One region of the Paenibacillus sp. 3LSP genome, then DNA from elsewhere that is predicted to be linked to it. Evidence: riboswitches for the same ligand, from Rfam matches in the RefSeq annotation. Region 1 holds a riboswitch; each other region holds the start of a gene.
The links. Region 1 has a riboswitch for thiamine pyrophosphate ahead of RW092_RS23550 (thiamine phosphate synthase). Riboswitches for the same ligand answer to the same signal wherever they lie in the genome.

Region 1 (11,741 bases):
ATTGATTTATTTGGGGGGAGTTTGTTCATAGAGATCGACTCCTAAACTCAATTTAAAAAAATGAATGCTCTTCAACGCGGTTCCAAGTATACTAATGTTAAAGGGTAACCCATAGGGAGGGATTACAGTGAATATGTGGGAGAAACAAGAGAAAGAAAAGTTTAAAGAGTATCAACGTAAGCCTTTCATCAATTTTGCGGATTCGATGAATCGTGCTGAAATCGGAGATTGGGACGCTTTAGCAAAAGGCGGCTTTTGGACCACTCTCGTCATCATCGTAGGACTCCTTCTTTTCTTCTCCTTTAGATTCTAACAGCCATCGTACTGACTCTATCAGTCCCATCCTGCTTCGGCCTTCCAATTCTTCAGAAATGCTTCGGCTTTTTGCGGATCGACCTTAAGGAAGGTCCGGTACTCCAGCATTTTGCTTAGAGTGTCCAGCATTTGATCGTACTCTTTCTTTTTGTCCTCAATCTCCTTCATCTTGCTTCGGATCCATTCGATGGTTTGTTCGTTCGTGCTCGTATGGGCATCGTGCTCCTGCAGCACATCCTTCAATTCAGCCAGCGAACAGCCGATAGATTGGAATTTCTTAATCATCCTCAAGCGCTCGATCGCTTCTTCTGAATAATTGCGGTAATTGTTGCTTTCCCGCTGAACATGCCGCTCATCCAGCAACCCTTCCTTTTCATAGAAGCGGATCGTATGAATCGTCAAACCCATTTTGTCGGCGAGTTCCTGAATTTTCATCTACTTTTTCTCCTTTGGCCACTTGCCCTAGAGTTCACTCTATAGTTTATGCTATACCTGTTTCAGCAGTCAAATTGTGAAGGAGGAACTTGAGGATGCATGTTTTTGTTACAGGTGCCACCGGGTATATCGGCTCCGCGGTCGTACGGGAATTGACGGGTGCGGGACATTCTGTGACGGGTCTTTGTCGATCGGAAAAGAAAGCCGCAACACTACAGTCGCTGGGTGCAAAAGCGGTTTATGGAACACTCGAAGATCTCGATACACTGCGCGCTGCCGCGGAGACGGCGGACGGCGTCATTCATCTGGCGTTCACAAATGATTTTTCCGATTTTGAGGGCGCGCTGGCTCTCGATTTACGTGCCGTCGAAGCCATAGGAGCCGCGCTCGAAGGCTCAGGCAAGCCGTTCATTACGACAGCTCACGCCAATGGGCATACCGTCGATCAGGCGGTGCTTGCCATGGCGGATCGAGGAGTTCGATCGTCCGTTGTGACACTTGCACCATCTGTCCACGGTGAAGGCGATGGGGGATTCGTGCCCATGATGATCGATATCGCCCGGGCGAAGGGTTGCTCTGCTTATATCGGCGAAGGCACGAACCGCTGGCCAGCCATTCATCGCCTGGATGCAGCGGTTCTGTACCGTCGGGCGTTGGAATCCGCCCCGGCAGGTTCACGCTTGCTTGGCGCCGGCGACGAAGGCATTCAGCTTCGCGAGATCGCCGCTGTCATCGGACGGCAGTTAAATGTGCCTGTGGTCAGCATCACACCGGAAGAGGCTGAAGCCCATTTCGGTTTTCTGGGTTCCATTGCGCAATACGACATCACAAGTTTGTACAACACAGCGCAAGCAAGCCCAGCGACGCGGGAGCTTCTCGGCTGGAAACCGGTGCAACCCGGGCTGATCGCTGATCTTGAGTCAGGACACTATTTTGCATAAAAATAAGGATGCCCCACTAGCCCTTCACGGCTCTTGGGACATCCCCTTTCTACCTGTTCGTTAGAAAATCGTAGGCATCATACCCACGTTACGATATTTTAAGCTCCGCTTTCGTCTGGAAACGACCCCGCTCCTTAATCGGAAGCGGTAATCCCAGCTTCTGCAGCTCAGCGTATATCCAATCCGCGTGGTACTCATAGACGGTTTCTATTCTGTACTGCTGTTCTGCGTTGCGGGTTCCTGCCTCAACGGAATCGCTTCGTTCAAGATCAGCCTCGACCAGCAACTGTCGATGCTCGGCAAGCAGCTGTTGCAAAATCACCAAATGCTCATAGATGTGGCGATAGGATTCAATTTCTTTGCCAATGTGCTCCATCGATTCACTGAGATCCCGAGTCAGATGGAATTCCTCTTTGCAGAGCTGATAATATTTCTCCAGACAAGCCAGCTCCGCACGAAAGCTCTTCAAATCGACGACTTCCCGGCACGTCGTGATCTGCCCGAATAAATCGGCCATCCGCTTGGCGACAGATTTACGCGCCTTTTCCAAATCCGCCTCATGTTTTGGAGGAAAGACGACCAAATTGACGATCACCGCAACAGCAATCCCAACCAGGGTGTCCGTGATCCGGTTAATCCCATAAAAAATCGGACTTTCCCCCGGCTGAAGATTTAACATAATGGCTAAAAAAACGATACAGCCGATGGATATCGACTTATTCCAATTCAACAGATTGCAGACATAGATTACGACGATGACCCCTAACGCACAATATATGGCGTTCCCAGGTTCAATCATGGCGAAGCCTGCACCCACAATCGCCCCAACAAACGTCCCCATCGTCCGATGTTTCCCGGCCGTAAAGGAGTTGGCAACTGAATTTTCCATGGAAATGATCGTGGCGATCGCAGCGTAAAAAGGATATTCCAGGCGCAATAACGCTGCAACGATCACACACAAACAGATGGCTAGCCCCGTCTTGAGATTGCGTAAACCAATCGTCCATTTCAATCTCATCACTCCCCCCAATCAAACTCCGACCGTATTATAGAGAATGTTTTTGTTTCGCTTCAATTTCATTAAACATCACAAACCAGCTATTTTTGCGATAAATCGTGACATTTTCATGAAAATTTCTTGGAAACGAGGTAAAGCAGCCAGCATAACCCATTCCAATTCAACGGTTGTAATTATTTGGATCCCCGTGTATAGTAAACATGACAAATGGATATCGATCGACACTAGGGGAGCCGCAAGGCTGAGATGAATCGCAAGATTCGGACCCTTTGAACCTGAACGGGTTAAGACCTGCGTAGGGAAGTGGAGCGTAAAGCATGTATGAACCAGAACATAAGTCTATTTAGGCTTATTCCTTCTGTTGCTGAACTAGCCCCCTCCTTGCGGAGGGGGCTTTTTTGCATTGCATATCGAACCTCAGAGGGGTGAACATGACGAGCCAAAAAATCACACTGACCACACCCGAACTGCATCTGATCTCTATCTCTCCCATTCACATATCCGAACTGCTCAGGGTGTCCCTCAGAGCCCTGCCCTACCTGGATTACATCCATGTACGGGATAAGCAGCTCACGGCGAAAGGTCAGCTGGAGGTCATTCAACAGATGCTGGAAGCCGGCATTCCGCTGTCCCAAATTGTCGTGAACGACCGCCTGGACGTCGCCTTGGCTGCTCGGGCCATGAATGTCCACTTAGCCGGCCACAGTCTTCCAGTGGATGCCGCTCGTCCGTTAGCCACTGGGATGCGCTTGGGCAGGTCGGTTCATTCGGCGGAAGAAGCGATGCAAGCCGCCGCAGATGGAGCGGATTATTGCCTGTTCGGTCATGTATACGATACGTTCAGCAAACCTGGACTTCCCGGCAGAGGACTGGCAGCACTCACGGCAACGGCTCAAGCTTGCCCGGTTCCGGTGATCGCCATAGGAGGCATCCGTCCGGACCATGCGGGAGAGGTCATCCGCTGCGGCGCCCAAGGGGTTGCCGTCATGACAAGCCTGTTCCATGCACCAGACCCGGCGGAAGAGGCCCAAGCATATCGCAAGGCAATGCAGGCAGCTTGGCTGGAAAGGAGGTGAACCCCGTGCAGGTTCGTCTGAATGGGAAAGAGACGACGATCAACGAAAGCTGTGTCACACTGGCCGATTTATTAGCAGAGCCCCCATGGAAGGACCGAAAGCTGTTGGTTGAACTAAACGGTACAGTTGTACGAAAGGAAGACTATGACGTGACCCCGTTATCGGATGGGGATCGTATTGAGCTAGTCCATTTTGTTGGGGGAGGTTGATCCTATGCAGGACTTATTCCATATTGGCGGCAAGGCGTTGTCCAGCCGTCTCTTTATCGGTACTGGCAAATATAACCGCAACACCTTAATTCCCGAAGTGATCGAACGTTCGGGAGCAGAAGTCATCACGGTCGCTTTAAGAAGAGTGAATCCCGATTGGGAGGAGGAAAATCTGCTGCATCATATTCCTCCACATATGACGCTGCTGCCGAACACTTCCGGTGCCCGCAACGCAGAAGAAGCAATCCGCATCGCAAGGCTGGCCAGAGCGGCGGATATGGGCAATTGGATTAAACTGGAGGTCATTCAGGATCAACGTTATCTGCTGCCAGACAACGTGGAAACCATTAAAGCAACCGAGGTACTGGCCGCAGAAGGCTTCGTAGTCCTTCCTTATATGAGCCCGGATCTATCGGCCGCGCTCCGGTTAAGGGATGCTGGAGCCGCTGCCGTCATGCCGCTCGGTTCACCGATTGGCAGCAACCGCGGCCTGCGGACGAAGGAATTGATTCAGATCCTGATCGAGGAATCAGGCCTGCCGGTGATCGTAGACGCCGGGATCGGCAAGCCGTCAGAGGCAGCGGAAGCGATGGAAATGGGCGCAGCGGCTGTCCTCTTAAATACGGCGATTGCAACCGCCCGCGATCCGCTGGGCATGGCTGAAGCGTTCCGCGCAGCCGTTATAGCCGGCAGATTAGCCCATCTGGCCGGGCTGGGACCGGTGGAGCAAAACGCGGTAGCCTCTTCCCCGCTAACCGGATTTCTGGATGAAGTGGAGGCCTAAGGGATGAGCTTCTATGACAAAATCCAATCCTGGGAAGGCTTCCCCTTTCCACAGCGGCTTCAAGGTTACAGCGATGCAGATGTAAGGCGGGCGCTTAGCAAGCCTAAGCTTGATGCGGAGGATCTGCTAGCCTTGCTGTCACCAGCGGCTGATCGACATTTGGAGGAGATGGCCCAACGGGCTCAGCAGATCACCCAAAGCCAGTTCGGGAACGTAATCCAATTGTTTACCCCGATGTATGTGTCCGATTATTGTGTGAACCACTGTGAGTATTGCAGCTTTAGTTCGATCTATGATTTTCCGCGAAAAAAATTAGACATGCAAGAGGTCGAACGGGAAGCTGAAGCGATTGCGGCAACCGGGATCCGTCATATCCTGCTGTTAACCGGTGAATCCCGCAAAGATTCCCCGGTCGAATACTTAAGAGACTGCGTGAAGGTGCTGCGCAATTATTTTTCATCCATCGGCATTGAGGTGAACCCGCTGTCTGTCTCCGAATATCAGGAGCTAGCTGCGGCAGGCGTAGACAGCCTGACGGTATTCCAAGAGGTCTACCACCGGGAAACCTATGCCAAGCTCCATATCAAAGGCCCCAAGCGCAATTATCGAAATCGGCTGGATGCCCCGGAACGCGGATGTGCTGCAGGTTACCGGGCCGTGAATATCGGGGCATTACTTGGCTTGTACGATTGGAGACAGGAAGCCTTCTTTGCCGCCATGCACGCGGATTATTTGCAAACCAAGTATCCAGGTTGTGAGATCAGCTTATCGATTCCGCGCTTCCGCCCTTTTCTCGGAGATTACGAACCGGATGCCCAGGTGACCGATCGGGCTTTGGTACAGGTGATGCTCGTCTACCGTCTCTTTCTGCCGCGGGCCGGGATCACCTTATCCAGCCGGGAGCCTGCCCGGTTACGTGACAGACTGGTTCACCTTGGGGTGACCAAGATGTCAGCTGGTGTATCCACGGCCGTTGGGGGCCACTCCCAAGGGGGCGGCACCCCGCAATTTGAAATTTCCGATGAGCGCAGCGTGGCTGAGATTCGGGAAATGCTCTATCATAACGGGCTGCAGCCCGTGTTTAAAGACTGGGATATCTTAGTCCCCATTGAAGGCTAAGGTGAACATCAATCGAGCCGGACCCTCCCTAATATCCAGGGAAATGTCCGGCTCATCTACTTATCCTATCAATGGAATAATGAAACGATCCATTCTGTCAGCGGTTTCCACATCTTTGGGTATTCCTGGTTGATCAAAGCCCTCACCTGTTCGGCCTGAACGTGGGTCAATTCGCCGTCTGGGATCGCCATTGAATAAGTTCCGCGTACAGCATCACCAATGGCGATGTGCCCGCTGGCATAACCTCCGACGGCAATCCTCGATGCGATCGCTAGGCCGCCAAAGGAATACACGCCCACGGCGAATCCGCCAAAAGCCAACACACCAACAGCGGCCCCTCCAGCTGCGATGAAACCGGCCGCAAAGCCGCCCAACGCTAGAATCAAGGCTAAGGCAATCGCAGCCAGACTTATCACCCCCGCCGCCAACACACCCAGACTTAAACCGCCAAGCGCAATGAGCCCCAGGGAGACAGCGCCGATGGAAATATTGCCGATCGCGATGATCCCTTTGGCGACGTACATCCCGCGCCCCACATTGATGTGCAGGAGCGGTACGCCAAACCAGGTTCTTTCACTTTTATATTCATAGTGATATCGATAGCGGAACATCGCCGATCCATTTGATTCCGGAGAAAGCTCCCTTTTTTCCGTTGGCACTCCCCGGACCAAATGATCCATGCTAACCTCAAACAATTCGCATAATGCGATCAGTTTATCCGTTTCCGGGTATGACTGACCCGACTCCCACTTCGAAACCGCTTGGCGTGATACGCCGATCGCTTCCGCCAGTTTTTCCTGGGACATTCCTTTTTGTCTCCGATAGTTCTGCAGCTTATCTGCAAAATCCATATTCTTCATCACCCCGCCTCCATCATAGCTGCTCCTCCGTCACCGATCGACCAAGCGAAGTTGGCAATCTGTCAACTACAGGTTGCGAATCGCTAAATACCAGCTTTATTGCTCGGGAAATAGTCGATTTTCCTAAGTATAAACGAGCCGGGAAATCGGTTCCGTGATATTTTCAGCAGCTATGGAGAACAGGAAGTTAACGGAGAGGTAACCGTCGGAACGCCAATAAAATAAGCAGCAGCATCCCGATATACCCAAACATGGGATACAGGTAGGTTAAAAGGGAAGAAAAACCAGCCTGGCTGATCACAAAGCAAGCAAGCAGGATCATCACCATGGTCATGTTTTCAGGCACCTTATAGAGGCTATGCAGCTGTCTTGTGACGCCAAAGACATTGCCGATCAGGGTCGTAAATATTTCGCCATAGAGCACTAACAGAAACAGCACATGCAGAAACGGGCCGAGGTCCTGTACAATTTCCGCCATCGGAATATCGTAACCTAGCATTTCTGGCATTCGGGAGTTCAATGCGAAATGGTAGATCAGCAGCATAGAGCCAAGCCCGATACCGCCCCAGAAGCCTCCCCATTTTAAGGTACTCTCCTCTTGAATCTCACTCCCCAACGGAATTAACACAGCCTGGATAAATGCAAAATTAAGCGCAGCATACACAAATGGGCTCAGTACCCACTTGTAACTTTGCAATTGTTGCAGCTGAAAGCCGTTGATCCCAAACAGTCCTTCCGGCTCAATCGCGCGAAACGCGATCAAGCTCGTAAATAGAAGAATCATCGGCACGACCAGCACATTCACCACGACGATACCGTTCATCCCCCGTGTCATCACCAGATAGCTCAGGACGATACTCACGATGATTCCGAGCTGATAAGGCAGCTGAAGCTGCTCAGCAAAGATTGACCCGGTGCCGGACAACATGACGGCGGTAACCCCCAGCAGGATCAGCAGGGTCAGGAAGTTGGCAACCTTGCCGAACAAGGAGCCAAACAAATGATCATTAAACTCTTGGTACGAAAATGCCTGGATTCGATGGGCATAGATCATCATTTTTGTCCCTAACCACATGAACAGCAGCGTCGAAACAATAATCCCGGCAGCGCCAACCGAACCATATAGGGTAAAAAATTGCATAATCGATTGTCCCGAAGCAAAACCGGCGCCAACCACCGTACCGATGTAAGTTACGGCAATTTGAAATATTTTGACCCATCGATGCTTCATATTGCCACCATCATTTCCATTTTTTGAATTGTTCCAATTTCATCCTATGTCCAAGCTCCTCCATCTATTCTTCTAAGAAAAAAAGAGGAATCTTCCGCCATCATGCAGTACATTTAGGAGGGAAGGTAATTTTAATGACACGGAGGGATCTAAGTGAAATCGTTCTATCAAAATTGGAAATTGGATCCCGAGCTTCCGATGGACATTTACCAAAGCAAGAATATTACGTTTTATCCCCATTTCCATGCTGAAATCGAGTTTATTTATGTCCGCTCCGGCGCCATTCGAATTGGGGTGAATGAAGAGATCCGCTTGCTTCGGCAAGGCGACATGGTCATCTGCGGCAGCAACGATATCCACTATTTTGACAGCCGGGAGTTGGAGTCGGAAATCATTATTCTGATCTGTAAACCGGAGTGGATTACGATGACCAAAAGCTGGCCGTCCGACTTCCGCTTCACCTCCCCCTATATTCCAGCAGGTACTCCAGGGCTTGAAACCGTAAAAACGATCTTAGACGAGCTGATCCAGGAAAAAGACGAAAAGAAACCCGGCTACCCCTTGCTGCTGAAAGCTGGAATCTTAAAGCTGTGCGGCAGCCTGCAAAGAGCGTTGGACACGCTGCCCATGGACCGCACCACGAAGGAGAAGTATGAGTCCCGCCGGGCTCGGATGCAGCAAATTTTGTCCTATATCGAGGACCATTACCGGGAGGAATTAAATGTGGAGGTGATGGCGAAGCGTTTTTCCATGGAGCCCTCCCATTTCAGCCGTTCCTTCAAAGCTGCCATCGGCATGAATTTTAAAACTTACCTCAACACAGTTCGCGTCCTCAGCGCGGAGCATCAGCTGTTGACCAGCGAACTCAGCATTATGGAAATCGCTCTTGAGTGCGGCTTCAGCAGCATTCGCACGTTTAACCGCGTGTTTAAGGAGCTGCGGGGCTATGTCCCATCCAGCCTGCGTCCCTCACGATAGTCGAACGGCAATGCAGGGAATGGGAAAACGCATATTTTGTCCAGATATACGCATAAACTGGCGAGAGATTGCAAGGAAATCTAATTATAATGGGTTTGAAAAAGTTAAATTATAAAAACTTTGACTATACCCGCGAAACGGAGGAATTCGATGAACCCGCTGCGAGTTGGAATGATCGGTTATAAGTTTATGGGCAAAGCCCACAGCAACGCCTACCGGGCGCTGCCGATGTTTTTCCCTGACGCCTTAAAGCCGGAGATGGCTGTATTATGCGGCCGGAACGAAAAAGCGGTGCAAGAGGCAGCAAATCAGCTGGGATGGCGCGAAACGACGACGGATTGGCGAGAGCTAGTCGCCAGAGACGATATCGACCTGATCGACATCAATGCCCCCAGCGACGCCCATAAGGAAATCGCGTTGGCGGCAGCGAAGGCAGGTAAGCATATTTTTTGCGAGAAACCGTTAGCGCTTACATTGCAGGATGCCCGGGAGATGCTGGCTGCGGCTGAAGCCGCAGGCGTCGCCCATATGGTCGGCTTCAACTACCGTTTCTCGCCGGCCGTCCGGTTAGCGAAGGAGCTGGTACAGAGCGGCCGACTCGGACGGATCTACCATTTCCGGGCCTGGTTCCTGCAGGATTGGGTCATGGATCCGTCCTTCCCGCTGGTTTGGCGGCTGCAGAAGGATATTGCTGGATCAGGGTCCCATGGCGATTTAGGGGCGCATCTGATCGATCTCGCTCACTATCTGGTTGGGGACATCCAGGAAGTGATTGGCATGAGCGAGACGTTTATTAAGGAACGGCCGCTCGCGGAGAATATGACCGGTCTTAGCGCCAAGAGCAGCGCCGATGCGCCGAAGGGACCAGTCACGGTCGATGACGCTACGCTGTTCCTGGCCCGCTTCACTAACGGTGCATTAGGCAGCTTTGAGGCCACGCGGTTTGCCGCGGGTCATCGTTCGACGAATGCGTTTGAAATCAACGGCAGCTTGGGCAGCGTAAGATTCGACTTCGAGCGGATGAATGAGCTTGAGGTATACTTCACCTCCGACGATGCTGATGTCCAAGGCTTCCGGCGTGTGCTCGCTACCGATCCGGTTCACGCTTATGCCGAAGCTTGGTGGCCGCCAGGGCACACGATCGGGTTCGAACATACGTTTACGCACGAGGTGCTGGAGCTGACTTCGGCCATTCGGGAAGGCCGTCAGCCGGTGCCAAGCTTCCGTGAAGGCGTGCAATGCCAGGCTGTGCTGGAAGCGGTAGAACGCTCGATTGAAGATCGGCGCTGGGTCGCGATTTCTGAAATGTGATGGACACGTTACTCTAACGGACCACAGGGAGCTTATTTGCCGATTTCCCGGCAATTTCCCGCTGTAACGGACTCCAATGACCTTACCGGCCGATTGCGGCGAACACGGGGCTGATTTTTTTCGAAATAAGGTCTCCTCGGTCCGTTAGAAATCCCGGAGGTGCATGTGTAAGTTGATAACGCCTTTGGTGTCCGTTAGCTTAGATCCAACAACTAATCACGAGAGAAGGAATTAAGAAATGAAAAAAGCTTTAATCGTTTGGGGCGGCTGGGACGGACATGAGCCGGAGCAGGTTGCCAGCATCTTTGCCGGCGCTTTGCGGGAGCACGCCTTTGAGGTGGAGGTCTCCGATACGCTGGAGGCTTTTGCCGATGCGGAGAAGCTCCTCGGTCTTGATCTGATTGTCCCGGTATGGACGATGGGAACAATTGAACAAAAGTTCGTCAATAACGTATCCGCGGCGGTACAAGCCGGAACCGGATTAGCTGGCTGCCATGGTGGAATGTGTGATTCGTTCCGAAACAATGTCGACTGGCAATTTATGACCGGCGGACAATGGGTAGCCCACCCGGGGAATGACGGAGTCGAGTACAAGGTGGAGATTATCGCCAATTCCAGCCCGCTGGTGGAGGGAATCGAAGACTTTTATGTGAAAACGGAGCAATATTACCTGCATGTCGATCCTGCCGTTGAAGTGCTCGCCACGACGCGCTTCCCGGTCGTTGACGGACCCCATCGTCTGAACAAGCCGGTGGATATGCCAGTGGTCTGGACTAAGCGCTGGGGAGTTGGACGCGTGTACTATAACTCGCTGGGACATCATGCTGACATCGTCGACCTGCCTCCAGTGAAGGAAATGATGACCCGCGGGATGCTGTGGGCGGCAGAAGGCAAACGCCTTGCAGTCGAGTCTCTTGGTGAAAATGCACGGATTGACAGCAATTACACGGGCATGGGGGACAGCCAATAATGGACAAAATCAAAGTAGGGATTATCGGCTGCGGCAAAATCAGCGGCATCTACATGGAGAATTGTGCAAAGTTCGAAGCGCTTGATCTCGTCGCCTGCGCCGACCTCGACTTGAACCGGGCGCAGGAGCAGGCCAAGCAATATAACGTCCCCTTTGCTTGCACGGTTGACGAGCTGCTGCAGGATCCTGACATCCAGATCGTCATTAACTTAACAATTCCGGCAGCCCATGCCGAGGTTTGCCTAAAGGTGCTGGAAGCCGGTAAACATGTATACGTGGAGAAGCCGCTGGCTGTCACCCGCGAGGAAGGCTTGGCCGTTCTCGCCGCGGCCCGCGAGCGTGGACTGATGGTCGGCAGCGCGCCGGAAACGTTCTTTGGCGCCGGCATCCAAACAGCCCTGAAGCTCATCCAGGACGGGGCGATTGGCCGGCCGGTCTCAGCGGCGGCATTTATGATGAGCCGCGGCCATGAGTTCTGGCATCCGGATCCGGAA
Region 2 (15,030 bases), on a different contig from region 1:
CCGAAATCCGTTAAGCAGGTTGTTCTAAATCACGAACACCCTCTGAAGTGAATGAATTCATTGTTCTCGACTGCCAAGCTTGAAGCTTCGGCGGTTTTTTCTTTACAAACCTACAGGTTATTTTTGCCTAGTGCAGGCCGGACAACATCGTCCGGTCTTTTTTTGTGGCCGCGCCTGAGACAATTTGTTTACAAGTCAGTGATATTTTGGCGACATGTATGCCGTAAGCTGAGTGTTGCGTCGAAAGACGGCCTCATCCTGAAGACGAAGGAGGAAAAAGGAATATGAAACCGATGGCTTGGCTGGGACTCGTGCTGCTGCTGCTGGTTCTCTCTGCTTGCACCGGGTCCGGGAACGGGGAAGGGGGATTACTCGCGGATACGTCAACAACCGGGATAGCGTTGAATGGTACGAGCGGCCCTGCTTCCGGGACATCCGGCGATCCGGGGAAGAAGGAGAAATCGAATGAGCAGGTGAAGCTTGTCGTCGACACTTATTTTTTGAGCGATCAAGTCAAGGCTGCTGTGGAGAAATATGAACAACTGCATCCGAATGTCGATATTGAGCTGCATGCCGCTTCGACGTCGGGCAAAGATCTGAACGATGTGATGAACAAGCAGGAGCAATTTGTCAAGACCAGCAACACCGCCATGTTGGCCGGGAAAGGTCCTGACATCATCGAACTCGATCAGCTTCCTTCCGAACAATACGTGAAGCGGGGGTTGCTTGTCGATTTACACGAGCTGATGAATCAAGATGCTGACTTTCACAAGGAAAATTATTTCACCAATATTATGGACCATGTGCACAGCGGCGGGGACGGCGGGTTATACGGCATGCCATTGTATTTCTCACTAGTTGGTCTGTATGGCAATGTGGAAGCTATAGACCGGGCCGGCGTTTCGTTTGACGATGACCGCTGGACGCTGAACGACTTCATCGACACCATCAAGCAGTTAAAGCAAAAGGGCGATCCATCGTATATCTTCATGGGCGAGGAACGTTATTTCTTGGAACAGCTCGTGACGGAGAATTTCGAGAAGCTCATCACCGTAACGAACGGGGAGCCGCAATTGGATACAAACGCCTTGGCTGAGATGATGGAGCAGGTCCAAAAGATGGCGGATGATGGACTGCTTCATAAGATGGGGAACTCTCAGAGATTAACTGCGGTTGGGGAATCCGGGACCGGCAGCAAGAATCCCGCCTATTTTATGGATGCAGAGCTCTATTCGCTGCGGGACGCCTTGTTGTACGCCCCATTCCCGCGTACGGCGCTGTATGCTAAGCCGCATCCGGTGAATGCGGGTGGCGGCGGCTACTTCAAACCGTTCGGGCAGCTTGGCATCAATGCCAATTCCGACCATCCACAGGAAGCTTGGGACTTCATTCAATTTCTGCTCAACGAGGAGAGCGTACAAGCTTATTTCGACGAGCATTTGGATGCCAGCCCTGGTTTTCCGATGAACCGAAGTGTATACGAGCAACAGAAGAGCAAGCTCCTTCAGGACGGAACGGTTACAAGCGGGAACGGTCCGAAGGTTCCGGTCGATCCGGATATGCTGGCGCAGGTGGACCATTACATCAACACAGCCGTCCATGCTGTGGGAGGTCCTTCCAAACTCTCCGAGACGATATATAACGAGACGGAAGCGTTCTTTGCCGGCCAGAAGTCAGCGAGCGACGTAGCGAAGGTGATCGCGAACAAGATCAATCTGTTGTTGAATGAATGACGGATAATGGACAACTTTTTACTTAGAGGGGGGATGGGACATGTATCACAAAACAATCACGGAGGACGTCGCCCATTTGCTGCAGAACCAAGCGACGACTGAGCCCCATGAATAAGCTGCTCACCCTGCTTCGCAAGGACGGGTTCCAGGCTTTCTGGCTGCTTGCTCCGAGCGTGATTGGCTTCTCGATCTTTTATCTGATCCCATTTCTATTAGGCTTCTGGGAATCGTTCACGGACGGTGCGGGCGTTGGAGGAAGCAAATTCGTTGGCTTGCATAACTACATCGACCTGCTGGGCAGCAGCTCCTTCCGCAAGGCGGCTGCCAATACCTTGCTATTCACCGCGGTCAGCGTTCCGTTGCTCATTCTCTTGTCCCTCGGCTTGGCTTTGCTGCTGAACCGGCCGTTGTTCCTCCGTGACGGGATCCGAACATCCATCGTGTTGCCCCTCGTCGTTCCCGTCGCTTCGACCGTTACGATCTGGCAAATTTTCTTCGATTGGAACGGGACGCTGAACGAGTGGCTGCATGAGTTCGGGCAAGGTCGAATCGATTGGATGCAGTCCGATTGGTCGATAGGCATCGTTGCGGTGATGTTTCTTTGGAAGAACCTCGGCTACAACATGATTCTGTTCCTGGCTGGCTTGCAATCGATCCCTAGATCGTATTACGAATCAGCCAGTATCGAGGGAGCGGGACCGTTGCGCCGGCTGTACCACATCACGCTGGTCTATTTGACGCCAACGATGTTTTTCGTCGTGCTCATTTCCATCGTCAATTCGTTTAAAGTGTTCCGGGAAACGTATCTGCTGGCGGGGGATTATCCATACGATCGCCTCTACATGATGCAGCATTATATGAACAACATGTTCGCTTCGCTGGACGTTCAGAAGCTGACTGCCGCCGCGATCCTGATGGTCGGCTGCATCGCTCTGCTGGTTGCTCTTCTGCTCGCGGTGGAGCGTCGGTTTCGGGAGAACATGGAATGAACGGAGGTGATCGAGTGAGGAAGCTCGGCATGCTGCCCCAAATCATCGCGGCGCTTGCGGCTGGCGCAGTTGCACTGGTTATGCTCGTGCCCATCATTCTGACCGTGACGGGTTCGCTGATGACGGAACAAGAGATCGAGCGGAATTACGGTCTTCTCGGCGTCATGATCGATGTATCGCAGGGAGGAGCGGACGCTTTCGTTAATTTGAAGCTGCTTCCTGACTGGCTGTCCTTCGGCCAATACGCGCAAATCTTAATCCAGTCGGCGAAATATCTTCACATGTTCTGGAACTCCGCCCTGCTGGTGGCACCGATTGTGGTTGGGCAAGCCGTCTGCGGTACGCTGGCGGCTTACGCCTTCGCCAAGCTGCGATTCTTCGGCAGGGATCAGCTGTTTTTCGTCTATCTGCTCACCATGTTGATGCCGTTCCAGGTGACGCTTGTACCCAATTATCTCGTCATCGACCAGCTGGGCCTGATGAATCACGAATCGGCGATCATTCTGCCCGGCATCTTCGGCGCGTTTGGCGTGTTCATGATGCGTCAATTCATGACGCATATTCCGAATGCGTACATCGAAGCTGCTAAAATCGACGGAGCGGGGCAATTCACGATTTTCTTGCGCATAATCGTTCCGCTTGTCCAACCCGGCCTGGCGGCTCTGAGTGTTCTCCTGTTCATCGACTACTGGAACATGATTGAGCAACCGCTCATCTTCCTGCAGGATGACGCCAAGCAGCCGTTGTCTCTCTATCTGGCGCAGATTAACAAACAGGCCCGCGGCATCGGTTTTGCGGCTTCAACGCTGTACATGGCTCCGGCGGTACTCCTATTTTTGTATGCGGAGTCGTATTTCGTCGAAGGGATTGGGCAGTCAGGAATTAAAGGTTAGCCGGGAGGTGAGGGTGCTTGGAAGAATTGGCAACCCGTTCAAAACAAAGAAAAATACGCGCGCTTGGGGGACTCTTCTTCGCCCTGCTTATCGTGCTGACGCTGGGCGGTAACACGATTCGGGCGTTGTCGATGCCGAAGGTGACCACGGCTGTGCCCACCGTCGGATCACTGGATTATTCCTATGAAGGGAGCGCACTGGTCCGGCCGGCAGCGGAACGAAAACTGATGAATCCGGCGGGCTGGAAGGTGCTTAAAGTGCTTGTGAAGGTTGGAGATAAGGTGCATAAAGGACAGCCGCTCGTCCGCTATGACGACAGCGACGTGCAGGACCAGCTTGCCGATCAGCAATCTTCCCTGAAGAAGATGCAGTTGTCGCTGGAACAACTGGAGTACGATTTGAAGCAGGCGCTCCGGGAAGGGGATGAGGAAGCCGTGCATCATGCGTCCTCAGCGCTGAAGAGCATGCAGTTTGATATAGAAGATCAGAAGCGGCGCATCACCAAGCTGCAGGAGGAGATCCAAGCGGGTCGGGAGCTGATCGCTCCGGTGGATGGCATCGTCATGACGGTAGGTGCTGAAGAGGGGATCGCCTCAGCGGGGGTTCCTGACGTCAGCCTATCCGATACGTCCCAGGGCTATCAGATCTGGTTGATGGTGCCGGACGAGCTTGCGATCCTGATCCGGTCCGGTGAAGAACTTGATTCGATCACGCTTGTAGACGACGATGCCCGACAGCTTACCGGCACCGTTACCACGATCGAAGAGGCGTACGATGGAGGGGGGGATTCGATCGGCGATGACCAGCTTGGGCCTGGCGACAGCGGCCAAGCCTCGGCCGCGAACACCCGGATCACGATATCACTGAAGGAAGAAGAATCCGGTCTCCTAGGCGGTGAACGCGTCAAAGTGAGCCTGCGCAAATCGAAGGGCGACCAACTGTTGCTCGTCCCCAATGAAGCCGTTCATCATGACAGCCAGGGGGCGTTCCTATACACGATCTCTGCGGAACAAGGCCCGCTTGGCAATGCATATTACGCAAAACTAACCCGAGTCGAGACGGAAGGTTCGAACGAATACGCAACAGCTGTCAGCGGTGAGATCTTCGAGCAGTCCGAGGTCATCGTAGGCAGCACAGGGCTGATCATGGACGGTACCCGCGTTCGGTATGAGCTGAACTAGCAATACAGTGCAGGAGATGGGAAGAGCCGGCCGAAGCCGGCGATGCATGGTCTTGTTTAATTAGCTTGGGTTTGCGGAGTTAAAGCGGCCCAGCGCTTCACCCATCCGTACCTTCTGTCCGGGGGCAAGTTCAGGCCAGGGGGTAAAGGTGCCGTTCTGGGTGAGCAGGACGACGGTGGATCCAAACTCGAAATAAGCGAGGTCGTCGCCTTGCTCCCAGGATTTTGCCGAAGGATCGGTATACTGGATACTGCTCACGTTCATCGCGCCGACCTTCACAAGAGCGATTTCCCCATACTCATGGGAGATGTAAGTGATCAAGCGTTCGTTTCGGCATAACACCTTCTTCATATGGCGCATGCCAAAATCATTCACCGGGTAGACCCGGCCTTGGATGTGCTCACTTTCCAGCTTTTTGCCCGTCACGGGCGCGTGAATCCGGTGATAATCTGTAGGACTCAGATACAGAACAAAGGCGTATCCGTGTTTGTACAATTCGACGCGGGGAGAGCCGGCCAGCAGCGCTTCCAAGGAATAATCCTGTCCTTTCACGTTCAGGATCGTGCCGGATTGCACCTCGCCCATAAACGTAATCAGCGCGTCCACCGGACTAATCATCACTCCCGGCTCCGCGTGCAGCGGGCGCATGCCCGGCTTTAGCTTGCGGGTGAAGAATTCGTTTAACGTGCGGTATTCCCGAAGCTCCTTCTCCGCTTCATGCAGCGGAATGCCATACGATTTTGCGAATAAAGGGATCATTGCTCGGCTAACCCCCGAATGAGAGAATTTGCCTATCAACCGGGATAACCATTTCCGGGAGGAAAGCTCCGTCATCCATTTCATCCATGTCGCGGCCAAATCGCATCCTCCTAGTCTGTCCAGTAATGCTGCATGGGTATTGATGAATTCGTTGCCACTTCCGCTTATCTTGACACAGAATCAGACCGAAATCAATAACGGACTGGTAACCCCCAGTTTACAGATTTGTACAAATTTAGGCTTGATGCCTGGGCGGGGTTGGTGTATGTTTATATCAATCGCATAGGGATACGGGGGCTTGAGCGAATCAGGCTGAGATAGCGGCATATTGCGCCGCGGACCGTTAATCTGATCTGGATAATGCCAGCGTAGAGAATCGATCGTCCGGGACTTTTTGTGCCTTCGTGCGTCCCCGTGACCTGACCACCGTCTGAGCTATTCAGGCGGTTTTTTTTACGATGCGAGGATTTAAATCAAATGATCAGGAGGAGAGATGAAGATGTCAGAGGTTGTTCAAAAAAGAACGGGGCGTGGTCTCAAGCTCAGTGATGTGCTGGTAACGGTGTTGGTCTCGCTGGTGCTGGGTGTGGTGTATCACTTTTGGAGTTCGGTGTACAATTTGTTCTCCCCCCTGTTCTTCCAGGCCGATGAACTGGTGTACGGGATGTGGTTCCTGGCTGCAACGCTGGTGTTCTTGTTGATTCGCAAACCGGGGGTGGCGTTAATCGCGGAGATCGCTGCTGCCCATGTGGAAATTTTGTTCGGGAGCGAGTGGGGCGTCCAGTTGGTCCTTTACAGTGTGCTGCAAGGTTTAGGGGCGGAGCTGGTGTTCGCCGCGTTCCGGTACCGGAAATTTTCCGGCTCCGTTGCTGCGTTGGCTGGGATTGGGGCTGCCGTGGGTTCGGTCCTCCCGGATTTCTTCTACGGCTATGTGCAGGATTACGAGCCGTGGCTCTTGACTGCCAAATATGCGATGCGGGCCGTCAGCTCGGCGCTGATCTGCGGGTACTTCGCTTATGCCGTCGTGAAGGCCGTAGAGGCGACAGGGGTTACGACATTGCTGCGACCCGTTGATCCCAAAGATTATGCGGCGTTGAATGACTGATGAGCAAAGAAACGACGGCAGCTGAGATCCGGGAGCTGCGGCTCAAGTTCCCGGGAGAGGATCGATTTGTGTTTAAGGATTTGGATTACTCGGTGCGGCGCGGGGAGCATGTGCTGCTGCTGGGTCCCAGCGGATGCGGCAAATCGACGCTGCTCCAGGTGCTGAGCGGCATCATTCCAGACCTAGTTGAGATTCCGATGCGCACGTCCGCACAACAGCTTCCCGCGTCATGGCGATTTTTGTTCCAGGATCCGGATACGCAGTTTTGTATGCCTTACGTGGATGAGGAGTTGGCGTTCGCCTTAGAAAATTTGGGCGTGCCGAAGCCGGATATGCCCGCGCGGATGCAGGCTGCATTGGCGAAGGTGGGCCTTGACCTGCCTGAGCTCCATGTGCCGATCGATTCGCTATCCCAAGGGATGAAGCAACGGTTGGCGCTTGCCTCCGTGCTGCTGGGCGATCCGGAGGTGCTGCTGCTGGATGAGCCTTCGGCATTGCTCGATCCGCAGGGCCGAGAGCAAATTTGGCAAGCGATCGCTAAGGTGGCTGAGGGCCGCACCCTCATTATCGTGGAGCATCGGATCGAGGAGTTGACGGCGCTAGGTCTGGTTGACCGCGTCGTGTTGTTTGGACCGGATGGGAAGGTGTTGGGCGAGGGGGCACCGGACGTCGTGTTTGATACGTATCATTCCGAGCTTATTGAATTTGGGATCTGGTATCCCGGCGTATGGGAAGCGTATTTTGCCACAGAAGCCGGCCGCAGGTTATTGGAGCCGGTGGGAGGTAGCCGGCAATTGGATGGACCTGCCGCCGTGGAGTTGACTGACTTTCACGGGTTCCGGCATGGGCGGCCGGTGATTGAAGTCGGGCAAGCCGCCGTGTATCCCGGGGATTGGATTGCGATCACTGGGCCAAACGGTGCAGGGAAGAGCTCGTTGCTGCTCAGTCTGATCGGTTTACTGCCGTCTGAGGGGGCATTTACGCTGCAGGGAAAACGGATCGAGACTGGGAAGCTTAGCCGACGTGACCGCAGACGACGGTTGGAGTTGGCCGCTCGTGAGATCGGATTTGTGTTCCAGAATCCGGAGTTTCAGTTTGTCGCCGATCGGGTGGTGGACGAAGTCACCTTCTCGCTGAGGGAGGATGGACTTGACGCCAGAACGCTGAACGGTCGGGTGACGGAGTATCTAGAGCAGTTTGGTCTAACCGGCTTGGAGATGCGGCATCCTTACCAGCTGTCGCTGGGGCAGAAGCGGCGCCTTAGTGTGGCTGCGGCGGCCGTACGCGAACAACAGGTGTTGCTGCTAGATGAGCCGACCTTCGGTCAGGATGCTGCGAACACGTTTGCCATTCTGCAGTTATGCGAGGCGTTACGTCGACGCGGGACGGCGATCCTCATGGTTACCCATGAAGAGCGGATCGCAGAGCAGGTGGCCACCCAGCATTGGGAGGTCCGGGACGGACGGTTGACGAGCCAACGGTTGACCTCGCGGGTAGAACGGTCCCAGGCAAGTGCCGGCGAATCACCGGAATCCAACGGATCAGCCGAACGGGGAGCGGATATCACCTCCGCGCCAACCGACCAGCCTGGCCGCCGGGATCCAGAGGCGGTGATCGCCAGATGAGACGTTTTCTGACCCCGAAACGGCGGACTTGGTTGCATCAGGCGAACCCGGCTGCCAAGCTGGCGTTGATGATCCTGCTGTTTCTGCTGACGTTATTTACGCACCGGCTTGATTTTATTTTTTATCAGGCGATTCTTTTTACGTTCTTGCTGTTCCTGCTCAGTGGTTATGAACCTTGGAAGGTCGCTTTGCTTCTGTTCCCCTTTGCGCTGATCTTTGCTTCCTCGGCGGCGACGATGATTCTGTTTGGCAAAGGGACGGCGATCTGGTGGTCGTGGGGATTGTTCCGCATTTCTGAAGAAAGCTTCTACCGGGGGATTCACATCGGGTTCAAAGCAGTGGCTTTTGCTGCCGAAGGGCTGTTGTTCGTGTTGACGACTTCTTCGGTTGCTTTGTTTTACGCGCTAATGCAGCAGGCGAAGCTGCCGCCCAAATACGCCTACAGCTTTATGGCCTCGGTCCGGCTGCTTCCCATGGTCTGGGAGGAGCTGCTTGTCCGACGTAATGCGCTGCTGATTCGCGGCGTTCGCCGTCCGCGCGGACTGCCCGGTCTCGTCGCACAAGCGAAGCTGTACGCTGTGCCGCTGCTGTCTCAGAGCATCCGGCGGGCCCATCGTGTTGCTGTCGCCATGGAAGCGAAAGCGTTCGACGGAAATCGGCCGCGCACGTATTATTACCCGACTGCTTATTCCCGGTACGATGTGTTGACATGGCTGCTCATCGGCTTGGTTGCGGCTGCAGCTTACTTCCTAGCGGACTTGTACCCGCTATTTCACATTGCAGATGTTCGCTATCATGAAATCTTATGAAACGAAGGGGCAAGATTCCTTCCGGAGAAACGGGTTACTGCCTGCTCTCTGTGTTTAGGAATCCGCCCCTTTTTTTAGTTTTGTTCCATTTGGCTAAGCCCGGTTCGATCGGTCTAACAAATAACGGGCGTAAGCCATAGGCTGTCGATATGAATCCTTCCAGGCTTCCAGCAATCCGGCTTTACGAAAGCCGTAACGCTGGTCACGCCCATTGCATTCGATAAAGTAAGGCTTCCCGCTTGCGGATAAGCCAATGTCCAGCCCCAGGTCAGCGAGATGCGGGAGATGGCTGCCCAGATAGCGGGAGATGGTCAGGGCAAGCTCATTAACGTGAGCAAGGGCCGCCGGGACGATCTGCTCCGGGAGCACTTTGGCCAGCAGCTCCTCGGCGGGAAGGGCTTCGCCGCCTCTGGCGAGGTTACACACAAAGCTGCCTGCAGCAGCTACTTTGGCGAAGCGCCCGGTGACGCTCCAATCGCCTCCGCCGCCCCGCTGGACGGTGATCCGCAGATCGATGGGGCGCTGCTCGTATTCCGCCAGCGGAATACGCTCTTGCACGAGATAAGGCGTGCGACGCAGCATATGCCGAACCCCGGGCGGCAGTTGTCCCCGATGCAGTCGAATCGTCCTCCATTGCCGCTGGCCAAGTGGCGAAGCATAAGTGAGCTCCCACCCTGACGATGGCAGATGTCGCAATCGCATGACACCATGGCCAACGGAGCCGCGGATCGGCTTAAGGATGAGGTCCGTATGGCGGGTCATCATGTTCCGCAGATTGCTGGGGGTTAACGGCATCGATGCCGGAAGGTACGGCCGCAAGTGAGGAGCACTCCAGAGCAAGCGGTGGATGAAGTCTTTTCCATAACGGTTGGTTGTATTAAAGATTGTGATGCCCCGGGCATTCAGGGATTGGAGTCTTTTTCGAGCTGCAAGTCTGGGGTATAACGCTCGGTTATGGATCACTGCAGGCAAGGGAAGCTGTTGCTCGACGTATTCGATGCCATTATATACATACGCGAGACATCTGCCCCCTGCCGGATCGATGCCGGCGAGACGCAAGAAAACGGGGGTTAATCCATATTCCTGTGCCGCTTCTTCATACCCTGTGATCCACTCTTGGCCGGTTCTGCGCGTGGGGATCCCTCGGTACATGCTGGAATTCAGCAGGATTCCGACAGTGTCCTGACTCAAGTGGGTTTCCTCCTTCCCGTGCGTCTTCCTTCAGTGTATGTTGTCCCGGGTCATTAGCGTGGACGACTGTGCTGCGACAGCCGCCTGTTTTCGGGCGAACTGCGGATGGAACACCGCCTTTGGCAAATTAGGCTCATCTTCCAGGAAGGTGTCACATTTGCCAGGAGGTTCTCGTATATTTAGGATATCGAATGCAAGTGAAACGGTAAGGAGGGGGGACTTCACATGGATCGGGAAAAAGTCGCGTTGATCGCGTCTGACGCCTTTACGGCGGTTTCAGGGAAACACCGTCCAGTGAAGAGGGTGCTGGAACGAATGCTCCCTCATGCGGCAGAGCAGCTGCACATTCGCCTCTTTGGCGTTGCGGACGGGCATCTACCGGCCCAAGGATGGATGGGGGGCGTTCCTTTTTATTGCTTGCCCGGGGGACGCCTCTATCTGGAGTCACTGCTGCGGCACTTGCGCAAGTGGCGGCCAGATACGGTGGACGTTTATGGCCGACCATTGCTGGCTTGTCAGCTGAAAGCTCGGCTTCCGCTCTCCCGTGTACTGTTGACGTTACCCTCTGCCCAGATCGTATCTTCTTCCTGCCATCCCAAGGCATATACAATGCAAGTTCTGGAAAGCGTGGACGGCCTGATCGTCGGCAGTGAACGGACCAAAGCCGAGTTGCTGGCGCAGTTCCCATCTTTGGGCACTCCGGTATGGGTTCATTTGCCGGGGGCAAGCCTAGAGGAACAGGTGCTGCTGCGCTGGACGCCAGATGGGGAACGGGAACGTCAACAGCGGCTGATGGAGCGGGGATGGATGAATCGCAAAATCATTCTATTGGCTGGAAGTTGGCCGCCGCTTAGGGACGAGGAGCACATTGTCTCGGCTCTTACCGAGGTGATGGATCGCGTGCCGGAGGCGATGCTGGTGTTCCTTGCCGCCGACTTCCCTGGAACGGGGGCTTTCCGTGAATGGTTTGAGCGATCGAAGCCGCATGGGCTTGCCGCCTACGCTCCAGAGCGGATTGCCAGCCTGCAGGCCGGGTCGCCTTACTTCATCTCGGATAGGTACCTCTTGGCGGATTGCCTGGTGATGTTACCGGGCGATGAGCCGGCATCGATGTTAACGCGCCTTGAAGCGATGGCTGCCGGCTTGCCTACGCTGGATGCTCATGACGCCCCGGTACTTGAATTTGCGGTTGATGGACTGCTCGCCGAAGGGGCGGGAGACAGCTTGGCTGATCGGATCATACTGCTGCTGGAGGAAGAGGAATTTCGTCAAATCATCGGCCGGGCCAGCCGAGAAATCGTTCGTCGTCATTACCGCTGGGATCACGCCGCAGACCGTTGGGTCAGTCTCGTGCGCGCCAGAGGGGTGCAGACGCACACAGGCCGACGAAGCGCTAAAAACTGATGATATCTGGATGTCCATAGCTAATCTTAGGGAAACGCCGAAAGGCGTTTTTTTCTTTTGTCCCATAAGCAGGGCCTGTGCCGCATTCGTCAGGACAACTGTACGTTTGCCGTTACCAGCCCCCCGGCCAATCATACACTGAGGTATATGCTCCGGTATTATCACGTTTTTGGGAGGAAATTGATGTGGTCAAAAAACACAAGCGGCCGCGCATCCGACTGAACCGCAAACCGATTCAGCGCCCTAAAGTGCTGCCGCGTTTGGTCAATCATCCCGATCCCATCGTATCCATCATCATTCCGGCGATGAATGAAAGGGCGACGATCGCCGGCGTACTGCGTGAAGCCGGTCTGGTGCATCCGCGCAGCGAAACGATCGTCGTGGTGAACGGCTCAACTGACGGGACCGCTGAGCTGGCTGAAGCCTGCGGCGCTCACGTCATCCACGTACCGGAGCCGCTGGGACATGATGTGGGCCGGCGCGTTGGGGCGGAGGCGGCCCGCGGTCAAGTGCTGCTGTTCATCGACGCTGACATGGTGATTCCAGCCCGGGAGCTTCGGCCTTTTGTCAACGCGGTGCTGACGGGTGTCGATGTGGCGCTGAACAGCTACTCCGGCCCGGTACGAGGGAAGGTGGCACATCCAGTCGTTCTGGCCAAACACGTCCTGAACGGTGTGCTGCAGCGTCCTGACCTGCGCGGAGCTTCCTTGACGGCAGTCCCGCATGCGATGAGCCGAACTGCGGTAGACACCGTCGGCCTGGATGCGCTGGAGGTTCCGCCGCTCGCCTTAGCTAAAGCGATCCGGCTGGGGTTAAACGTCCAGCCGGTGCATACCGTCCCCGTTGGCAAGCTAAATCCAGCCCGGGGACGCATAGGGAAGAAGGGAAGTCGTGTTGATCCGCTGACCGCATTGGTGGCAGGGGATCATCTGGAGGCGATCCATTGGCTACTCCTCCAGCAAGGACCGCGCGGCGGATACAGCGATCTGGGACGGCAGCGCGGTAAGGTGAGGTGATCCATTGATGGTCATGGTAACTCGGCAAAAGATGAAGGTTCGTCGGAAACGAAGAAGCGGTTCTTCGGCCCGTTTGCGCGGAGGAGCAATCCGGAGATCCAGCGGCTTCTCCCGCAAAGGCCGCCGCGGGGTCCGTCCTTCGACGGGAAGAAGATATGCCGGCATCCCGCTCCAACGCCTCAAAGCCAAAGCTTGGGCCGCAGGAGCCCGTGCGGCGGCACAGGATGGGGCGGAGAAGGGTTCGCCACAGATGCAGGCTTGTTTTCAAGCGTGGGCGCAGGCGGAGCGGGTGAATCAACTGCCTTTCACGGCTTTGTTGACGGCTTCCTTGGCGTATCGCCGCGGGTATGCCCATGCAGCCGGATTGAGTAAGATGTGGATTCCGCTGCCGCTGAAAGGCCGTGCCTCAGCGATTGTGACGGCGAGTAATGAGGAGCAGACGTTGCCGGCGGTTTTGGCAGAGCTCCGCAAGCTGCCTCTGCATGAGATCATCGTTGTCCTGAATGGCTGCGATGATGCAAGCTTTACCGTCGTGGATCGCGATCCGCGCATTACGCGGCTGAGCTTCCCCGAGCGGTTAGGGCATGACGTAGGCCGGGCGATTGGGGCGGCGATAGCTACCGGAGATATTTTGCTGTTCACCGACGGGGATATGTGCGTTGCCGCCGAGGATTTAGCTGCTTTTTTGATCGCCATCGATCGGGGAGAGGACTTGGCGCTCAACGATTTGACGCCGCATCTGCCGCGGTTCTCCCAGCAGGATGAGGTAACGCGCTGTAAGGCATTCTTGAATCTGGCGCTTGGACATCCGGAGTTGAAGGCGAACTCGTTAACTGCGGTGCCAAACGCTTTGTCCCGCCGCGCAGTACGGACGGTAGGCACCGCTGCGCTGATCGTTCCTCCGAAAGCCCAAGCGCTCGCCTTGGTTCGCGGGCTGAAGGCAGGTGCGCCGATTTCCGTGGACGTGATCCGCAAAAACCGTCTCCGCACCAGCAACAGCGGGGCGGGTAATGCGGTCGCACGGATGATCGTTGGCGACCATCTCGAGGCGCTTGGTGAGGTTATGAAAACGGAAGGCGTCCGGTTACGCTTCTCCACAATAGGCCGGAGCGAACTTGCGAAAGTGAGGAATGCCCGATGACGGCTGGAGTAACGAGTATCATCATTCCGACCTATAACGGGCTTCACTTGCTTGCCCCTTGCGTGGCGGCGATCCGTCAGTATACGGAGACTCCTTATGAGATTATCGTGGTGGACAACGGCTCCGAGGACGACACGGCATCGTTCTGTTTGAAGGAGCGTCTGATCCTGGTGGCGCTGCCGCGCAATGAAGGATTTCCGGTAGCAGTAAATCGAGGATTGTCCGTCGCTTCGGGCGATCACCTTCTCATTCTTAACAATGATGTGCTTGTCTCTCCACGCTGGCTCTCGAATCTGCTTCAGGCGCTGCACAGCGCCGCGGATGTCGGCCTCGTCGGCCCGGTGACCAATTATGCCAGCGGACGGCAGCAGGTGGAGATCAATTGGGCGGAAGGAGAGGATTTCGTCCAAATCGCCGAACGCCATAACCATTCGGATCCGGCCAAATGGCAGGAAGTTCAGCGGCTGATCGGCATGTGCCTGCTCTTTAAGCGGGAGGTACTGGAGCGGGCGGGAGGATTTGATGAACGGTTTTCGCCCGGTCATTACGAAGATGACGATTACTGCTATCGTGCTCGGCAGCTTGGTTATCGTCTGCTCATTTGCGGCGATACGCTGGTGTACCATGAAGGCAGTGCCAGCTTTAAAACCCGCCATCCGGAAGGGTGGAGCGAGCTTATAGAACGGAACCGTATGCGGTTTATCGAAAAATGGGGCGCAGATCCTTGGCAATTTATTTGACGGGAGCCCCAAATTTTTAAGGTAAGGGAGGAGCGTTCATGAAAGGTGTGATTTTGGCGGGGGGCACCGGCACGCGTCTATACCCGCTGACCCGATTGATCAACAAGCATCTGCTTCCGGTCGGGAATTATCCGATGGTCTGTTACGGCATAGAACGGCTGCGTCAAGCTGGAATCACCGACATCCTCATCGTGATCGGCAAACAATCTGCAGGGCAGTACGCGGACTTCCTTGGCAGTGGGGAGAACTTTGGGGTTAACCTGACGTATCGTATCCAGGAGTCGGCCGGTGGAATTGCAGAAGCCCTGGAGCTGGCGGAAGGGTTTATCCCACCGGCCAGTAAATTCGTTGTGCTATTGGGTGACAACCTGTTCTTGGACGATTTAACACCATACGTGGAGCGATTTAAGCAACAGCCTTTGGGCAGCGCACGGGTAATGCTGA
Region 3 (5,160 bases), on a different contig from region 1:
GTCCCGTGAAAGGTACAAGCGCCTAAGCCTTCTTGGCCGACGATCTTTGATCGGAGCTTGGATTGCTCAGTTGAGGGAGCATGCGCATCCCCATGACCATCTCGGACGAGCAGAGCGGACATACGGGGCTATAATCAAAGGTGAAATTGTCCCGCATCCACCCGTTGCAGTCATCGCTAGTGCAGGTCCATACCGGCGTATTTTCCTCAGGAATTTCTTCTAACGTCTTTTTACGGTAGTTCATAAAATTCCCCTCCTCTTCAAGGTGAACGTTACAACCAGGTGCATTGATGATTTTGTTGTAGTGTTATATGTATCATCAGAAGCGGACTTCTGAAGAATTAACCTCATTAATGATCTTTGCGAAGAAAAACTGCCCTTAATGCGAGCACGCATTAAGAGCAGTTTCTAACTAGCTTACAGTTTTACAACGTTCTCGGCTTGAGGGCCGCGGTTGCCTTGAACCACGTTGAATTGTACGCGTTGGCCTTCGTCGAGGGTTTTGAAGCCTTCGCCAGTGATCGCGCTGAAATGAACGAATACGTCATTTCCGCCTTCCACTTCGATGAAGCCAAAACCTTTCTCAGCGTTAAACCATTTTACTGTTCCAGTTTCCATGGGAGAATACCTCCTGTTTAAGATTAACATGATTCATTTTTTTAACAGAAGTCGTTCAAATAAAGGCTGACCCTTATTGAACATGCACCACTTGTATAAAAAAAATTCACACATTGAAAAAAGTTCCAGTTTTAAAAAAGTGACACCCTTTTCAATGCGTGAATGATATCTTCTTTCAAAAACATGATTTGATCTCATTATAGCCTTTTGCCAGATAAAAAGCAAATCCCCTGTTTTTTCAAGCCTACCGGAAAGACTGGACAAATCTAACTACTGAAAACTATAATGACAGATGTAATCTGCAGTCATATTGTTCAGGGGTGCTGGAATTGGCCGGCTGAGAGTGTATCCCTCCAAGATACTGACCCTTCAACCTGATCTGGATAATGCCAGCGTAGGGAGCCATACCATGGTGATGAACTTATTTTACATGTCATTTCCATTGCCTATCGCGTCCCGGATCCGGGACGTTTTTTTGTATCCGGAAGTTGGAAGTTACGCTTAAGGACGCACATCCAGGGTTATACCAAGAACAAGCTGCGGAAATTTACACCAACGAAGGAGAGTCGGAGTCGTGAAAGTTCAAGTACGTACCGCACTGGCCATATTTCTTGGTTGCTTGCTGCTGGTATTGTCCGCCTGCGGCGGAGCAAATGGGAATCGTGCCGGGACGGCGGAAGGCGGAAACCAAGGCGGACAAAATACCGAAGCCGCCGCACCCAATCAAGCCTCTAATGCAGAGCTGCAACATGTGAAAGTCGTGCTCGACTGGAGCCCTAACACGAACCATACCGGGCTTTACGTCGCCAAGGATCAAGGCTATTTCGCCGAGGAAGGACTGCATGTGGACATCCTCCTGCCTGGTTCCGGCGGCGCCGAAGCGATGGTGGCCTCAGGAGAGGTGCCGTTTGGCGTCAGCGTGCAAGAGAACGTGACGCAAAGCCGAATCCAAGGCGTCCCGCTCGTTTCGATTGCCGCGATCATTCAGCACAATACGTCCGGCTTCGCTGCCCCTGTCGAGAAGAACATCAAGTCGCCAAAGGACTTCGAGGGCAAAGCCTACGGCGGCTGGGGTTCACCGGTGGAACAAGCGGTGATCCAATCGATCATGGATCTGCAAGGCGCTGATGTCAACAAGGTGAAATTCGTTAACATCGGGGATGCTGATTATTTTACAGCGGTAAAACGGGACATTGATTTTGCCTGGATTTTCTACGCCTGGACGGGCGTTGAGGCCGAGCTGCGGGGCGAGCCGCTGGACATGTTGTATGTCAAAGATTTCTCCGAGAAGCTGGACTACTACACACCGGTACTCGTGACGAACGAGAAGACAATCCAGAATAACCCTGAGCTTGTAAAAGCTTTTATGCGGGCTGTGACGAAAGGTTATCAGTATGCGATCGACCATCCGGAAGAAGCGGCGCAGATCCTGCTGAAAGCTGTACCCGAGCTCGACAAAGACCTGGTGGTGGCCAGTCAAAAATGGCTCAGCCCGAAATACAAGGACGATGCTCCGCGCTGGGGCGAGCAAAAGAAAGAAGTGTGGCAGAACTATTCCGATTGGATGTTTGAACGCAAGCTCCTGGAGAAACCGCTTGATGTGGATGCCGCTTTTACCAACGAGTTTTTGCCAAGCGAATAACTATCTTTAATAATTCTTTAATGCCAAAACTCCTATTCGAAAGGATGAACTTACCCATGCCAAACGCGTTATTAAGCATTCAAATCATTCCGAAAACGCCTAACGGTGAAGACGTCATTCCCTATGTAGACCGAGCCATTGAAGTTATTCAAGCTTCCGGCGTCAAATATCAGGTGAATCCCCTGGAGACGACCATGGAGGGGGATCTCGACGAGCTGCTGACCATCGTGAAGAAAATGAATGAAGCCGTCATTGAATTCGGCAGCACGGGCATCATTTCGCAAATTAAAATTTCCTACAATCCCAAAGGCGTCAGCATGGATAAGCTGATCGAAAAATATCGGCCATGAATTTCCGCAGCCTTTGGCACAGCATATGGCCGCCCCTCGTGGCGGTCATCTTGTTTTTACTGATCTGGCAAGGCGCGACCGCCTGGTTCCACATCGAGAAATGGATTCTCCCCAGCCCGGTGGATATCGGTCGTGAAGCAGCTGCCGGTGCGGCCAGCTTGGGGGAACATACTTTAGCAACGCTGCGGCTGATGCTGATCGGTTTTGCCATCGGGACGCTTGTCGGCCTGCTGACGGCGTTTGTACTGCATTATGTTCCGTTTCTTAAGGCATCGCTGTATCCGCTCATCATCTTAAGTCAAAACGTGCCCACCATTGCGCTGGCGCCGCTGCTGATGATTTGGTTCGGCTTTGGCATCCTGCCGAAGATTATCGTCATTACGCTCGTCTGCTTCTTCCCTGTCGCCGTGGCAACCATGGACGGACTTAGCCGCACGGACCGGGCGATGCTTGATTATATGCGAATGATTGGTGCATCCAAGGCGGATATCTTCCGCAAGCTGGAGGTGCCCTATGCGATCCCCTCGATCATGTCCGGGGTGAAAATCGCCGCAACTTACAGCGTTATGGGGGCAGTCATTGCCGAATGGATTGGCGCAGACAAAGGCATCGGCTACTATATGATGCTGCAGAAGGCATCGTTCCGCACGGATAAGATCTTTGTCGCCATCGCCATCATCGTGGCCATCAGCCTGGCGATGTTCGCCTGTGTCGCATTATTGGAAAAATGGCTTGTCCGCTATAAACCGGCGAACGACCGGAGATAGAGAAGCGAACGGAAAGGAAGGCTTGGTTTATGAGCGAAGCATCTACACACAGTGATAACGCCATCCCCGCGCTGGAGGTTCGGCAGATTCATAAAACGTTCCGCGACCGGCGCCGGGAGGTTCCGGTGCTGCAGGACATTTCACTGCGAGTGCCGGCTGGTGAATTCGTGTCGATTATCGGCCCCTCTGGCTGCGGCAAAAGCACGCTGTTCCACGTGATCGGCGGCCTGACGGTTCCGGATCAAGGCGAAGTGCTCCTTCAGGGACGCCCGGTCACCGGCCAGCGCGGACATATCAGTTACGTGCCGCAGCAGCCTGCGTTGTTCCCTTGGCGGACGATTGAGGAGAATGTTGTGTTGGCGCAGGAAATCGCCAAATCCGGAAAGCGGAGCTCCCGTGCGGAAATCCAGCATTGGCTCGAAAAAGCGGGGTTACGCGGGTTTGAACGAGCTTATCCTCATATGTTGTCCGGCGGTATGCAGCAGCGGGCTTCGTTCCTTCGGGGACTGCTCGCCCCTCAGGAAGTCATGTGCCTGGACGAGCCGTTTAGTGCGCTCGACGCCCTAACGCGCAGCGAAATGCAGCGCTGGCTGCTGGATATTTGGGAAGAGAACAAGCGCTCCGTCCTGATGATTACGCACAGCATCGAAGAGGCGCTCATGCTCTCGGACACGATTGTTTTGTTTTCAAACCGGCCGGCCCATGTGCTGCATACCATCCGGGTGCCGTTTCCCCGGCCGCGGCGTGAAGAAATGCTGGAGGACCCCGATTTTATGCGATTAAAACGGGAGATTGCGGCGATGATGGCGGCGGAGCAGCGTAAAATAGCAGCAGGAGGAGTCTGAAATAGACTTCCCCCTGCTATCAACGTTCCATTGCCACCTCGGTAACCTCCACCTGATCCACATCCAGCATCAGTTCGACCCATCGCCGCAGGTGCTGGGCTTCCCCAGCGACGGCAATCAGCCAAGTCACCGATTCGATGGATTCTAAATGTTCCGCCGGGTTTGAGAGATTCGGCATCCGGTCAAGCACCTGTTCATAGGCGCTTAACTTCATGTCAATCCGCTGGAACCGCTCCAGCTTCTGTGCACATTCGGGAAGTAAGGTCACGCGCAGGTAGAGCAAAGTCCTTCCTGTCCGCTTCGCTTCCTCCAGTTCCTCCGGAGTAACGGAACGGCCCCAGGACTCTTTTTCCATGTTCATTCCCCCTGATCTTTCGCTGATCACATAATGGAGTAAATATTTAGCATTTCATCGGAAAGCTCCATTAACGCATCCACCACTTCCGGATCAAACTGGGTCTCACGATGTTGGTGCAGTTCCAGCTTGGCTTCCGCCATGGTCAGCTTCCGTTCCCGATAGTGCCGATCCGATGTCATCGAATCGAAGGCGTCAACCACCGCGCAGATTCTCGCCTTATAGGGGATTTCCTTCCCCTTCAGCCCATCCGGATACCCGCGACCATCCCAACGCTCATGATGCCAGCGAACGATATCCGCAATGCCCGGCCCAAACGCAGGATCCACTTCTACCAGCTCTGCTCCGATGACCGGATGCAGCTTAATGATCCTCCACTGGGCTTCCGTCAGCGGCCCCCGTTGCTCAATGATGGCACGAGGGATCATCGTCTTGCCGATGTCATGCATAAAGCAACCGCGGACCAGCATATCCTTCTCGGCTCCAGTGATCTTCAGCGGCTCGGCGATCTTCTCCGCCAGCATAGCAACCCGTATGCTATGATGATAGGTTTCCGGATGCCTGCGCACAAGCAGGTTAAACC

Region 2: it holds a riboswitch for thiamine pyrophosphate, as region 1 does, so the genes downstream of both, RW092_RS17550 (ECF transporter S component) here and RW092_RS23550 (thiamine phosphate synthase) in region 1, are expected to answer to the same signal.
Region 3: it holds a riboswitch for thiamine pyrophosphate, as region 1 does, so the genes downstream of both, RW092_RS10445 (ABC transporter substrate-binding protein) here and RW092_RS23550 (thiamine phosphate synthase) in region 1, are expected to answer to the same signal.

What each region holds. Positions count from the first base shown of each region.
Region 1 is NZ_JAWDJI010000270.1:1,098-12,838, reverse strand. Features, by position in the region: gene RW092_RS23575 (hypothetical protein) at 1-29, opposite strand, end outside; gene RW092_RS23570 (hypothetical protein) at 128-313, shown strand; gene RW092_RS23565 (MerR family transcriptional regulator) at 334-750, opposite strand; gene RW092_RS23560 (SDR family oxidoreductase) at 846-1,691, shown strand; gene RW092_RS23555 (FUSC family protein) at 1,780-2,709, opposite strand; TPP riboswitch at 2,926-3,028, shown strand; gene RW092_RS23550 (thiamine phosphate synthase) at 3,141-3,785, shown strand; gene thiS (sulfur carrier protein ThiS) at 3,791-3,994, shown strand; gene RW092_RS23540 (thiazole synthase) at 3,999-4,778, shown strand; gene thiH (2-iminoacetate synthase ThiH) at 4,782-5,897, shown strand; gene RW092_RS23530 (helix-turn-helix domain-containing protein) at 5,966-6,757, opposite strand; gene RW092_RS23525 (YkvI family membrane protein) at 6,945-7,988, opposite strand; gene RW092_RS23520 (AraC family transcriptional regulator) at 8,142-8,966, shown strand; gene RW092_RS23515 (Gfo/Idh/MocA family protein) at 9,117-10,277, shown strand; gene RW092_RS23510 (ThuA domain-containing protein) at 10,516-11,247, shown strand; gene RW092_RS23505 (Gfo/Idh/MocA family protein) at 11,247-11,741, shown strand, end outside.
Region 2 is NZ_JAWDJI010000206.1:1,994-17,023, forward strand. Features, by position in the region: gene RW092_RS17520 (AraC family transcriptional regulator) at 1-14, shown strand, start outside; gene RW092_RS17525 (ABC transporter substrate-binding protein) at 285-1,733, shown strand; gene RW092_RS17530 (carbohydrate ABC transporter permease) at 1,841-2,722, shown strand; gene RW092_RS17535 (carbohydrate ABC transporter permease) at 2,752-3,615, shown strand; gene RW092_RS17540 (efflux RND transporter periplasmic adaptor subunit) at 3,633-4,796, shown strand; gene asd (archaetidylserine decarboxylase) at 4,857-5,654, opposite strand; TPP riboswitch at 5,836-5,947, shown strand; gene RW092_RS17550 (ECF transporter S component) at 6,049-6,660, shown strand; gene RW092_RS17555 (ABC transporter ATP-binding protein) at 6,660-8,285, shown strand; gene RW092_RS17560 (energy-coupling factor transporter transmembrane component T family protein) at 8,282-9,094, shown strand; gene RW092_RS17565 (YheC/YheD family endospore coat-associated protein) at 9,188-10,285, opposite strand; gene RW092_RS17570 (glycosyltransferase family 4 protein) at 10,511-11,689, shown strand; gene RW092_RS17575 (glycosyltransferase family 2 protein) at 11,875-12,705, shown strand; gene RW092_RS17580 (glycosyltransferase family 2 protein) at 12,713-13,846, shown strand; gene RW092_RS17585 (glycosyltransferase family 2 protein) at 13,843-14,586, shown strand; gene RW092_RS17590 (sugar phosphate nucleotidyltransferase) at 14,625-15,030, shown strand, end outside.
Region 3 is NZ_JAWDJI010000131.1:137-5,296, forward strand. Features, by position in the region: gene RW092_RS10435 (cold-shock protein) at 23-244, opposite strand; gene RW092_RS10440 (cold-shock protein) at 418-618, opposite strand; TPP riboswitch at 925-1,037, shown strand; gene RW092_RS10445 (ABC transporter substrate-binding protein) at 1,193-2,260, shown strand; gene RW092_RS10450 (MTH1187 family thiamine-binding protein) at 2,317-2,610, shown strand; gene RW092_RS10455 (ABC transporter permease) at 2,607-3,377, shown strand; gene RW092_RS10460 (ABC transporter ATP-binding protein) at 3,407-4,222, shown strand; gene RW092_RS10465 (hypothetical protein) at 4,242-4,577, opposite strand; gene RW092_RS10470 (HD-GYP domain-containing protein) at 4,604-5,160, opposite strand, start outside.